DNA from 4 places in the Gordonibacter urolithinfaciens genome. Region 1 is predicted to be linked to each of the others. Evidence: predicted binding sites of a transcription regulator. Region 1 holds the regulator's gene; each other region holds the start of a gene.
The links. Region 1 encodes LexA, which represses DNA repair genes until DNA is damaged. Its sites were predicted from a motif close to CNAACANNTGTTNG; they were not measured.
Positions count from the first base shown of each region.

Region 2: a site for LexA is predicted at 2,053-2,066, ahead of ruvC (crossover junction endodeoxyribonuclease RuvC). Genes of this name have one in related genera too.
Region 3: a site for LexA is predicted at 1,665-1,678, ahead of BN3560_RS06805 (sodium:solute symporter family protein). Genes of this name have one in related genera too.
Region 4: a site for LexA is predicted at 989-1,002, ahead of BN3560_RS11710 (putative DNA modification/repair radical SAM protein). Genes of this name have one in related genera too.

Region 1 covers NZ_LT900217.1:42,088-45,286, forward strand. Annotated here, with positions in the region: gene BN3560_RS00190 (ATP-binding cassette domain-containing protein) at 1-665, opposite strand, end outside; gene lexA (transcriptional repressor LexA) at 1,475-2,113, shown strand; gene hflX (GTPase HflX) at 2,316-3,199, opposite strand, start outside.
Region 2 covers NZ_LT900217.1:2,515,007-2,518,205, forward strand. Annotated here, with positions in the region: gene BN3560_RS14415 (hypothetical protein) at 88-228, shown strand; gene bfr (bacterioferritin) at 352-816, opposite strand; gene BN3560_RS10745 (YebC/PmpR family DNA-binding transcriptional regulator) at 1,122-1,922, shown strand; gene ruvC (crossover junction endodeoxyribonuclease RuvC) at 2,084-2,614, shown strand; gene ruvA (Holliday junction branch migration protein RuvA) at 2,611-3,199, shown strand, end outside.
Region 3 covers NZ_LT900217.1:1,573,759-1,576,957, reverse strand. Annotated here, with positions in the region: gene BN3560_RS06815 (phenylacetate--CoA ligase family protein) at 1-841, shown strand, start outside; gene BN3560_RS06810 (hypothetical protein) at 1,358-1,549, shown strand; gene BN3560_RS06805 (sodium:solute symporter family protein) at 1,793-3,199, shown strand, end outside.
Region 4 covers NZ_LT900217.1:2,747,426-2,750,624, forward strand. Annotated here, with positions in the region: gene BN3560_RS11710 (putative DNA modification/repair radical SAM protein) at 1-955, opposite strand, end outside; tRNA gene BN3560_RS11715 (tRNA-Thr) at 1,101-1,175, shown strand; gene BN3560_RS11720 (hypothetical protein) at 1,379-2,107, opposite strand; gene BN3560_RS11725 (TetR/AcrR family transcriptional regulator) at 2,537-3,187, shown strand; gene BN3560_RS11730 (ABC transporter ATP-binding protein) at 3,184-3,199, shown strand, end outside.

The sequences.
Region 1 (3,199 bases):
GTCTTGAGGCGCGCCAGTTCGCGACGGGCATGGGACCGCTCCTCTACGGCAGTCTGGCGGCGTAGGTCTAGCTGCTCCTTCGCCTGAGAGTACGTGCCGGGCACGGTCACAGCACGCCCTCGATCCACGAACACGCACGAGCTCACCAGCCCGTCGAGCAACGCGCGGTCGTGCGAGACGAGAAGGCCCGTCCCGCGATACTCGGCAAGCGCACGCGCCACCAGTTCGCGGGTTTCGGCGTCGAGGTGGTTTGTGGGCTCGTCGAGTGCAAGCAGCACAGGATCGGCTGCGAGGGCACATGCTATCTGGATACGCTTGCACTCGCCATGTGACAGGGTGTCGTAGCGCCATAGCCATGCGTCGTCGATGCCGAGCAGGTAGCGCAGGCGCACGGCCTCGGGGCGGTAGTCGTAGGAGAACTCCTCGAGCCCCGTTGGCGCGACATCGGTCGACTGGGCGCAGAACGATCCTGCGACCTGCGGAGAAACGCTTCCTTTCTGGGGCTCGAGCATCCCGCATACGATCTTGAGCAACGTGCTCTTGCCGGCTCCGTTCGGGCCGACCACGCCGGTCCAGCCGGGCGCGAACACGGCGGATGCGTCATCGAGCGCCAAGGCATCGGCGCCGTCGTAGGTATAGGTAAGATGGCGGGCTGAAACGAACACGGAAGGGCCTCCCTTCGAGAGGCACCGGATTCAATGCTTTTCGCGCTGGCAACCTGGCGCCGATGAGACGGCGAGGCTAGGGATAGGAACATCAAGGAACAGCAACGAAAGCGCACCCGGTGCGGAGCTTGCATGACCTGGCGGGTGCCCGAAGGCTTTCGTTAGAACTTCATGTTCCTTGTCTCCTTCTCGAAGGCCGCATTCACAGCAGCCTGTCTGGGATTTCGGTTCAAAAGGCAGTCTACCACATGGACCTGCAAGGAGGAAGGGTCCTGCGGGGTGGAAAGGCGATGGAACGGCAGCGCCATGGTGGCGAGGATGCCGCGCAGTCACAGAAATGCAGTATCCATGGGCGTTCCGAAGTCGCTAGAAGCTGATGAAAATGCTGAGGAAGGCGAAAACGGAGAAGACGCATCCGGCAAGAGCGCCTTGCCACGGCCTCACACGGCCGTAAGCGCGACCTGCCGCACTGCCATGACGAAGAACCCGCGCCATCTCCGTAGCGCCAAGTCTGCGAGCACGGCACGCAGCAGACGGTACCTGACGCGCGTGCGAATGCTGCAGCGGCGCGCAAGCACCTTGGGAACCGCTCCCTGGAAACTCGATGATAGCCCCGGCTGCGGATACACGGTTGAACTCCGGCTGCAGGGCCGACGTGCCATCGAAGGGGCACCGCATCTCGAAATTCTTCATCTTTCTGCCTCCTAGGCCTTGCGTAGAACCTTTGTTCGCATATATAATAGAACGAACAAAAGTTCATGTCAATACGTATTTAAAACATTTGTTCGTTCAAGGGAAAGGAACGGGGCATGTCCGACAAAGTGACGAAACGCCAGAAGGCGGTGCTCGACTGCATCGAGGAGTGCATCCGCGAGAAGGGCTACGGTCCCACGGTGCGCGAGGTCTGCCAAAGCTTGGGCCTTTCCTCCCCTTCGACAGTCCACGTGCACCTCAAAGCACTCGAGGACAAGGGGCTCATCAAGCGCGATCCCCTCAAGTCGCGTTCCATCGCGCTCACCTATCCGCTTGGCGATGCAGAGAGCACTTCCAACGTCATCAAGCCCAGCTTCAACAAGGTGGTGAACGTGCCGCTCGTGGGCAATGTGGCGGCCGGCTCCCCCATCCTCGCCGAGGAGAACATCACCGACACCATCTCGCTTCCCACCGACATCGTGGGCGATGCACCGTCGTTCCTGCTGTCGGTACGGGGCGAATCGATGATCGAGGCGGGCATCAACGACGGCGACTACGTGGTGGTGAAAGAACAGCCCGTCGCCAACAACGGCGACATCGTCGTGGCCATCATCGACGACGGCGCGACGGTCAAGCGCTTCTACAAGGAATCCGACCATATCCGCCTGCAGCCGGAGAACTCCACGATGGAGCCCATCATCACCACCGACTGCTCCATCGCGGGCAAGGTAGTGGCGGTGTTCCGTCGCCTGTAGGCGACGCCTTGCGGGGCCCTGCCGAAGGAGCGAGACGCCCTGTTGGATTACGGCCCCTGCAGGAGAAACGCCGGCCTTGGGATGAGGGGCGCTCGTTCGTCCCGAGACCGACCGGTGATCCGAGATCGCGTCATCCGGTCGCAAACTACTTGGTTAGAGTTACTCTAACCAAGTAGTTTGCAGCTTTCTGAAAGGGACGTGCCTAACGGTCCTTCTCCGCCACGTAGGGGCGAAACAGGCCGGCAAAGGACGGAGCAGCCAACATGACGAGGTGCGTACCGTCCTCCTCGTGCTTTTCCGACAGGATATGGCAACGCTCGTGCGCGAGGGAGACGAGATCTCCCCGGTTGTAGGGAATCACTATGGCGAGATGCTCGTCCTGCGCCGAGGCGACACGGGCGATATGCCCGACAAGCTCGCTTATGCCCTCCCCTGTTGCCGCCGATACGAATTGGGCCTGTGGATGACGCGCCTTGAGAGCATCGAAATGTTCCTTGTCGAGCAGGTCGCATTTGTTGAATACGAGCACGCGAAGCAAGTCTTGAGCTTCGATCTGCCCGAGCACGTCCTCCACCGCAGCGATCTGCGCCTCGTACTCGTCCGACGACGCATCCACCACATGCAGCACGAGATCGGCTCCCGTGATCTCGTCGAGCGTGGACTTGAACGCCTCGATGAGCGTGGTCGGCAGCTTCTGGATGAACCCGACCGTGTCGGTGACGGTGATCTCGCGCCCTTCGGGCAGCTCGAACTTGCGCGTAGTGGAGTCCAGCGTGGCGAACAGCTTGTCGTAGGCCAGCACGTCCGCGTTCGTCAAGCGGTTGAGCAGGCTCGACTTTCCGGCGTTCGTGTAACCGGCCAGCGCCACTTTGAACATGCCGCTCTCGTAGCGGCTCTCGCGCTGGATGGCGCGTACCTCGGCCAGGTGCTTGAGCTCGCGCTTGATGGACGTGATGCGCTTGCGCACCATGCGACGGTCGACCTCGAGCTGGCTCTCGCCCTCGCCGAAGCGCGAGCCCACGCCGCCGCCCATGCGGTTCGAGGCCAAGTGGGCCCACATGCCGCGCAAACGCGGCAGCAGGTACT
Region 2 (3,199 bases), 2.5 Mb from region 1:
GGTGCGAAAAGGCTGGCGGCGGGCCTGGGCGGCGGCCGGCCGAGACTACATCGTCCTCGTCCTCGGCTGCCCGCAGGCAGATCAACCATGATCGAAAACATCATGGACAAGAATCAGGTCGGTGGCACGATGCTCGGCGAGAAGGTCGCTTCCCGCGGTTTGCCACCAGGCGTTTTTCCAGCACAACCCAAGAAAGCGGCTTCGAACGAGGCCGCTTTCTTGCCATAGCCCCCGATCTCGTCCAGGCGGTCGGGCGCGCCTGGACGTGCGGGGATGCGCCCGAGGGAGAGGGGAGGTCGTGCGGCGCATTCCGCACCCGTCTGCGCGTGCGCGAGCGGGCGGGCGGTGCGGTTAGTTCTGCGTGGACAGGAACGTGGGCAGCGTCATCTGCTCGATCTGGTCCTGCAGCTCCTCCAGCTCGTCGAGGTGCTTGTCCTCGTCGCGCAGGATGGCCTCGAGGATGTCGCGCGTGGCGTAGTCCAGCACGTTGCCGGCCTGCACGATGGCCTCGTTGTACATCTTGATGGCGGTGAGCTCTGAGGCGTGGTCGTTGTCCACCTGCTGGGGGATGGTGGCGCCGATGTGGATGTCGTCCAGGTTCGACACGATGGGCGTGCCCTCCAGGAACAGGATGCGCTCGATGAGGTGCTCCGCATGCGTCATCTCGGTGATCGAGCGCGTCTTGAAGTTCTTGCTCAGGCGCTCGTAGCCCCAGTCTTCGGCCATTTCCGCGTGCACCATGTACTGGTTGATGGCGGCCAGCTCGCTGGCAAGCAGGTCGTTCAGCGTGTCGATGAGTTCAGGATTTCCTTTCATGGCAGTGCTCCTTTTGGTTGACGGGCGGTCAGGGAGGAACCGCCGGACGCCGGCGTCCCTCGTCTTCCAGCCATTGTAGGGGCGTGCTGCTGAATCGGCGGCTCGGTCACGGTACCGTAGGCACGCCGTCGCACGTCCGTCAACTCGCCCCGTGCGAGCCCGCGCCTGGACACCCGGCCGTCCGGCCCGACTGGCCCGGCCGGGCCGTCGCAGGCCGTTTTTTGAAGACCGTGCGATAAGCGAGCAGGGTATTTGACGGATGTGCTAGAATATTTGGCCGATAGTGCTCTGTGGAAGGGAAGTATATGTCTGGGCATTCTAAGTGGGCTACAACGAAACACCGCAAGGCGGCGCAGGACGCGAAGCGCTCGGCCTTGTTCTCCAAGCTGTCGCGCATCATCACGGTGGCCGCGAAAGAGGGCGGCGACCCGAACCCCGAGAACAACGCGTCGCTGGCGGCCGCCATCGAGAAGGCCAAGGGCTACTCCCTGCCGAAGGACAAGATCAAGACCGCCATCGACAAGGCGTTCGGCTCCGGCAAGGATGCCGCGAACTACGAGGAGGTCGTCTACGAGGGCTACGGCCCGGCCGGCATCGCCGTATACTGCGAGGCGCTGACCGACAACCGCAACCGCACCGCGGCCGACGTGCGCAGCGCGTTCTCGCATGCGGGCGGCTCCCTGGGCACCTCCGGCTCCGTGGCGTTTCAGTTCGAGCGCAAGGGCCAGATCATGGTTCCCAAGGAGGTCGAGACGGGCGACAAGAAGAACCCCGTGAAGCCGAATGGCGCCGCGGCCGACGAGGAGGAGTTCATGCTCGCCGTGGCCGAGGCCGGCGGCGACGACTACGAGGACGCCGAGGACGAGTGGATCATCTACACCGGCCCCACCGACCTCATGGCCGTGAAGAAGGCGCTGGAAGAGGCCGGCACCGAGACGAAGGGCGCCGAGCTCACCATGATCCCCACCACGCCCACCCAGGTGAGCGTGTCCGACGCGAAGAAGGTCATGCGCCTGGTGGACAAGCTGGAGGAGCTCGAGGACCTGCAGAACGTCTACCACACCATGGACATCACCGACGAGATCGCCGAGGCGCTCGACGAGTAGGGCTCCGGCAGCCTGACGACCGCCGAAACCGATCGGCGCCCTTTCGCGCCCTGCCGCGAGGCGTGGTCGGCGAACGATGGATTACTTGAAAGACGCGCTCCCGGCGCGTCTTTTTTGTGGTAGGATAGCACGAACAAACGTTTGCGAACCGAAGGGAACGGATGGCGCGCACCGAACGGACGATACTCGGCATCGACCCGGGCCTGGCGGACACGGGCTGGGGCGTGGTGGCGCAAAGCGGGCCGCGGCTGGCGTGCGTGGCCTACGGCTGCATCTCCACGCCGGCCCAGGCGCCGCTCGCGCGGCGCTTGGGCAAGATACACGAGCAGATGGCGGCCGTCATCAGGCGGTTCGCGCCCACATGCGTGGGCATCGAGACGGTGTGGTTCGGCGCGAACGCGCAGAGCGCCTTCGCCACAGGCCAGGCGCGCGGCGCGGCGCTCGTGGCGTGCGCCGAGGGCGACCTGCCGGTGGGCGAGTTCTCGCCCAGCCAGATCAAGCTGGCCGTGGTGGGCGCCGGCTCGGCGGACAAGGAGCAGGTGCAGTACATGGTGCGCCAGCTGCTGGCGCTCGAGGCGGTGCCGAGCCCCGACCATGCGGCCGACGCGCTGGCGGCCGCCATCTGCTACACGACCCACGAGGGCTTCGCGGCGGCGACCGCCGCGGCCGCATCGGGAGGAGGCGCGCGATGATCGCGTTCTTGAAGGGAAGGCTGGCGGGCAAGACCGCCGCTGCCGCGTTCATCGACGTGAACGGGGTGGGCTATGCCGTGGGCATGTCGCAGGCCAGCCTGTCGAAGCTGCCCGAGGCGGGCGCGTCCGTGGAGGTGCACACGTACCTGCAGGTGCGCGACGACGCCATCGCCCTGTACGGGTTCATGACGGTGGAGGAGAAGGCGCTGTTCGAGCGTCTTATCGGCGTGGGCGGCGTCGGCCCCAAAGTGGCCTTGGCGGCGTTGTCGGTGTTCACGCCGCAGGCGCTCGTCGCGGCCATCGCCGCGCAGGACGTGGCGGCCGTGTCGAAGATACCGGGTGTGGGGAAGAAGACGGCCTCGCGCATCATCCTGGAGTTGAAGGGGTCCCTCGACCAAGGGCTCGCGAGCCTGTTCGACGAGGGGGAGGTGCCCGCCGCCCGCGCCGCCGAGCAGCTGCGCGGCGCGCACGAGGCGCTGCTGTCCATGGGGTTCACGGCGGCCGAGGCCGACCTGGCCTTGAAGGGCGCGCCGGAGGGTGTCTCTGACAGCGCCGTTCTCCAGTACGCCCTCAAACGGTTGGGAA
Region 3 (3,199 bases), 1.5 Mb from region 1:
CGAGCACCTGGGCGCCATGGCCATTCCCATGGGACCCGGCAACACCGAGAAGCAGCTGCGCATGATGCAGGACTTGAAGTCCACCGTGCTCTGCGCCACCAGCTCCTACGCGCTGCTGCTGGCCGAGGAGATCGCCGAGCGCGGCATCCGCGACAAGCTCTGCCTGCGCAAGGGCGTCATCGGCTCCGAGCGCTGGGGCGACAAGATGCGCGCCCGCATCGCCGGCGAGCTGGGCGTGGAGATCTACGACATCTACGGTCTGACCGAGGTGTACGGCCCCGGCATCGGCATCTCGTGCGACGCGCACCATGGCATGCACGTGTGGGACGATTACGTGTACGTGGAGATCGTCGACCCTGCGACGGGCTTGCCCGTGCCTGACGGCGAGGTGGGCGAGCTTGTGCTGACCACGCTGCGCAAGCAGGGCGCGCCGCTCATCCGCTACCGCACGCACGACCTCACGCGCATCATCCCCGGCGACTGCACGTGCGGCTTCGGACATCGCCACCCGCGCATCGATACGCTCACCGGCCGCACCGACGACATGTTCAAGGTGAAGGGCTGCAACATCTTCCCTGCGCAGGTGGAGGAGGTCATCGCCGCCACCGACGGCACGAGCTCGGAGTACCAGGTGATGATCGAGAACATCAGCGGCAAGGACGTGCTCACCGTGCTGTTCGAGACCCCGCTCGACGGCGAGGCGAAGACCCGCGCCGAGGAGGAGCTGGCGCTTATCTTCAAGGCGAAGTGCGGCTGCACCCCCGACGCGAAGGGCGTCCCCATGGGCGAGCTGCCCCGTTCGGAGAAGAAGACCAAGCGCATCTTCGACAGCCGGTACTAGTTCCGTTTGCCTACGGCAAACGGAACCAGCCGATGCTGCGGGCGGCTGCGGTACCCGATCTTCGCGCGATCGCAGAAGATCGGGTACCAAAGTACGCGTCGCCTTCGCGATCTCACGAACCTCGGGCACCTCAGCCGCCCTCGCTGACTTACTACGCCAACCTGCGCGGCCGTTATGCGGCCTCCGGCCGCATGGCCGGGGCGCTGCGCCCCGGCCAACCAACCGCGCGGCCGTTTTCGCGCCTGCGGCGCGAAGGCCGCCCTGCGGGCGGCCGGCGGCGGCTCTCCCGTGGTTTTCGCGCCTGCCGGCGCGAAAGGGCGCTCTGGCAAGCGCCCTGCTCAACCTGCGAGCCCGTTATGCGGCCTCCGGCCGCATGGGCGGATCGCTGCGCTTCCGCCCGATCAACCTGTGCGCTCCGTATGCTTCACGTGAAACATACGTTCGCTAGCGGGAGAAACGAGGCGGTCTGCTCACTTTTTCGCTGACCGAAGCGCTCCACTGTGATAAAGTATGCGCATGCATTCCGCGAAGGGACATATCGTCGTTGACGAGCGCTGGCGTTTCGAGCTGGCCGTCGCGGCCGTGTGTCGCGCCTTCGCTCCGCGTGCTTCCGAATGCCTCTCGCCGTCTGCCTTGCAGCGCACGGTCGCACAGCAGGATGACGGAACCTACCGCGCCATCTCCTATTATTCCTATCGATACCTCTAGCACATGGGTTTGCCCGTGGTGCTGCGACGTGTCGAACTCCGGCATGAAGCGCCCCGCAGCCGGCAAAGTCATGTGCGCCACCGCGCGGGCCTGTTCTTCGCGTGACGTTTCATGTGAAACATTTGTTCTTAAATCGCAGGACATTGAGACGAGTGTTTCACGTGAAACACGCGGGGGAGAGGGCTCGGATTACTCGAGCAAGCGCTGCCGCCAGGCAGCGCGCGATACGATGGGAATACTCCAATGATCGAAAAGATATGCATGGTGCTCATTTTCGTGGGCGTGGCGGTGGGCGTGGGCATATACTGCCGACGCCACACCGGCACTGTCGACGGCTTCATTCTGGGCGGCCGCAACGTGGGGCCGTGGCTCTCCGCGTTCGCGTTCGGCACGAGCTACTTCTCCGCTGTCATCTTCGTGGGATACGCCGGTCAGTTCGGCTGGAAGTACGGCATAGCGGCCACGTGGATCGGCATCGGCAACGCCATCCTCGGCAGCTTGCTGGCCTGGTGGGTGCTCGGCCCGCGCACACGCGAGATGACGCACCGGCTGGGCGCGTCCACGATGCCCGAGTTCTTCGGCGCGCGCTTCCAGTCGAAGGGCTTGCGCATCGCGGCCGCGGCCATCATCTTCGTGTTCCTCATCCCGTACACGGCCAGCGTCTACAACGGCCTGTCGCGTCTGTTCGGCATGGCGTTCGGGCTGCCCTACGAGTGGTGCGTCATCGGCATGGCCGTTATCACCTGCATCTACGTGGTGCTGGGCGGCTACATGGCCACCGTCATGAACGACTTCATCCAGGGCATCGTCATGCTGCTGGGCATCGTGGCGGTCATCGTGGCCGTGCTGGTGAACAACGGCGGCTTCACCGAGGCCATCACCACGCTCTCACTCATCCCAGCCGAGGGGTCCGAGATGGCCGGCCCGTTCGTGAGCTTCTTCGGGCCGAACCTGCCTGACCTCATCGGCGTCATCATTCTCACCAGCCTGGGCACGTGGGGCCTGCCGCAGATGGTGCAGAAGTTCTACGCCATCAAGAGCGGCCCGGCTATCAAGCAGGGCGCCATCATCTCCACGGTGTTCGCCATGATCGTGGCCGGCGGAAGCTACTTCCTAGGTGGGTTCGGCCGCCTGTACGGCGGGCAGGTGGAGATGACGGCCGTCGGCACGCCGGTGTACGATTCCATCATCCCCACCATGCTGTCCACGCTGCCCGACCTGCTCATCGGCATCGTGATCGTGCTGGTGCTGAGCGCATCCATGTCCACGCTGTCGTCGCTCGTGCTCACGTCGTCGTCCACGCTCACGCTCGACCTCATCAAGGACAACCTTGTGAAGAACATGAGCGAGAAGAAGCAGCTGTCGTACATGCGCGTGCTGTTGGTGGTGTTCATCGTGATCTCGGCGGTGCTGGCGCTCGTGCAGTACAACTCGTCCATCACGTTCATCGCGCAGCTCATGTCCATCAGCTGGGGCGCGCTGGCCGGTTCGTTCTTGGGCCCGTTTTTCTGGGGGCTGTTCTCCAAGCGCATCTCGCGGCCGGCCGTGTGGGCCAGCTTCATCGTGGGCGTGGGCCTGACCACGGGGAACATGATCGCCGGGTTCGTGGGCACGGCGTTCATCGCCAGCCCCATCAATTGCGGCGCCATC
Region 4 (3,199 bases), 2.7 Mb from region 1:
CGGGGTCCAGGAACGGGTGCTCCTCGTCGATGATCTCGGTGACGTCGAAGCGGTAGAAGCGCAGGAGCCAGTCCGCCTGGTAGAGCCGGTGCTCGCGGTTGAGCTGCAGGGCGTCGGTGCCGGGCAGACGCGCGTCGTCGTTCACGGGCGTGTAGGCGCTGAAGAACACGCGCTTGAGCGAGAGCGTGCGGTAGAGCGCGGCCGAGAGGTTGAGTATCTGGAAGTCGCTCTCGGGCGTGGCCCCCACGATCATCTGCGTGGACTGGCCGGCGGGCACGAAGGCCCGCTCCTTCTTCTTCGGCTTGACCGCCTTCATGTAGGTCGTGTTCTTGCGCACGAGCGCGCGGGTGTCCTTGTCCACGGCGATGTTGTCGCGGATCTGGCGCATGGGGGCGATGATCTGCTGCTTGTTCTTCTCGGGGGCGAGCAGGGCCAGGCTCTGCTGCGAGGGCAGCTCCATGTTCACGCTCATGCGGTCGGCCAGATGCCCCAGCTCGTCCACGAGCTCGGGGGAGGTGCCGGGCACGGCCTTGGCGTGGATGTAGCCGCGGAAGCCGTGCTCGCCCCGCAGGAGCGACAGCGTCTGGATCATGAGCTCGGTGGTGTAGTCGGGGCTCTTGATGACGCCCGAGCTTAAGAACAGCCCCTCGATGTAATTGCGACGGTAGAACGCTATGGTGAGGTCGGCCAGCTCCTGCGGCGTGAAGGCGGCGCGCCTCATCTCGTTGGAACAGCGGTTCACGCAGTAGGCGCAGTCGTAGACGCACACGTTGGTCATGAGCACCTTCAAGAGCGTGATGCAGCGCCCGTCCGCCGCGAAGCTGTGGCAGCATCCCGCCGCCATCGTGTTGCCAAGCTTCCCCTTCTGGGCGTCGCGGTCGATGCCCGAGGAAGTGCAGGCCACGTCGTATTTCGCCGCATCGGCAAGTATCTCCAGTTTGTCGATCAGTTCCATACGCACGCCCGTTCGCCAGATCAAGTGTTCGCGAGAATATCTGTTCGCTTAGTATGGGCGAACGGATATTCGTTGTCAAGATGGGGGATGCTTCTTCCCGAAACGGACAGGATGTCGTACAATACGCAGGCACGACAATTCTTATGCCAGTGTGGCGCAATGGTAGCGCAACAGTTTTGTAAACTGTGGGTTGCAGGTTCGAGTCCTGTCACTGGCTCCAGGAAACAGCAGGCCGGAGGCGCACAGCCCCCGGCCTTTTTCGTCGCCGTGCGGCTCGAGGGGTGCGGGTGGCTGCGGTCTGCCCGGGTCGGCTTGCACGGCTGCGGTCGGCCCGGGCATGGCTCGCTTGGCAGGCCCGGCTGGGGCGGGCGATGCCCGGGCCGGGGCCGTCTCGTCGCGGCCTGCGATGCGCCAGCGCTGCCGTTAGCGCAGGCGCGCTCCCACCAGGCGCTTGAAGGCGGCGGCGTTGTCGGGCGACACGTTGATGGCGCGCACGGGGCGGCGCGTTCCGGCGAGCGTGCGGACCTCCAGGGGCTCGGAGAGCTCGATCCAACAGGGCGGGGCGCCCATGACGCCCAGGTCGAGGCGCTCGCGCTTGGGGACGTCGGGCGCGGCGGCACCCACGCCGGTCACGAGGCGCAGCGGCACGTCCTCGCAGACGAAGGCGGCCCAGCGCACGGTGAGCGTCTCGTCGTCCACGAGCAGCGGGTTCAGCACGCTGGCGCGCGCGGCGGCCACGAGCCACAGAAGGGCGTACAAGGAGGCGGCGAACAGCGGCGGCAGCAGCGAGAACGTGCCGGCCGACCCCGCCGCCGCGGAGACCGCCAGCGGCGAGAGCAGCCCCGGCGCGGCCAGCTGGGACGCCGCGAGGTACCCCGCCCACACCACCGGCAGCACGGCCAGGGGCGTGAGGCCGCGGCGGCGCACCACCAGCAGGTAGAACGCGGCGGGCACGCACACCATGAGGTCGAACGGCACGGCCACGTTCACGGCGAACGCGTGGGCCGAGGCGGGCACGGTGGCCGCGCACGCCAGGTCGACGGCGTAGAGCGCCAGGACGACGGCGAGCGCCAGCAGCAGGCGGCGCGCTCCGAGCGCGCGGACGGGAGCGGCGGATGCGGTGGGTTCGGGGAGGTTCGAAGAGCGGGCCATGGCGTCTCCTGTCGTCGGCGGGAGGGCGTGTCGCGTGATACGGGTCCATGATAGCAGACGGGCGAGGAGGGGGCCGGGCCGGCTGCCACCGGAGGAGCGGGCGGGAGGGAGCAGGAGGGGGAAGGGGGCTGGGGGTGCCCCTCCCCGTTTCAGCCGGTCGCAGGGGAGGGCGGCAGCGCGCGTCGGTGGGTGCAGCGTGACATGCCGGCCTTGCGCGTCGGTCGTGCCCGTCTGCCTCGCATGCGAGGCAGACATGGCTCGGGGGCGCCGGCCTCGCATGCGGGCCCGGCGCGCTACGGGCTTGGCGGCTCTCCCAATGAAAAAACCTCCTCGACCCCTTCTAAAAAATAGTCAACGGGGTAGCATGATCTCCAATCCGTTGACCGAGCGGTCAACGGCCGCAGAGCGGCAGGAAGGGAGGCGGCGGCAATGAGTGCAACGGACGATAGGGAGCATGCGGACTTCAGCAAGTTCGAGAGCCTCCCCGAACAGCGACGCGAGGCTATCGTCAACGCCGCCGTGGAAACGTTCGGTCGATGCGACTACAAAAGCGCTTCGACCGAGGACATCGCACGGCGCGCTGGCATCTCGAAGGGCCTTCTGTTCTTCTACTTCAAGAACAAGAAGGAGCTGTACCTCTACCTCATGGAGCACCTCATGGAGAAGGTGTCCGATCTGGTGGTGGACGACGGATTCTACGAGATCGACGATTTCTTCGATCTGCTCGTGTACGCAGCTGAAACCAAGCGCAAGGTGCTTTCGCGTTTCCCCTACCTGCTGGAGTTCTCCGTCCGGGCCTTCTACCCGGAGCACAAAGACATCAAGGACACGATGGACAGCTGGACGCAGCGGCAAATCGACCTGATGTTCTCCACGTACTTCAGATGCGTGCGGTTTGACCGGTTCCGCGACGACATCGACCCGAAGTACGTGCTCGACCTGCTGATTTGGCTGGCTGACGGCTACCTGCACCAGCAGCGCGCCCTGCATCAGCGCCTCGACATGGATGCGATGCTGGACGAGATGTACCGCTGGTGCGACATGCTGAAAGCCTATTCGTACAAGGAGGAATACCGATGAGCGCAACAATCG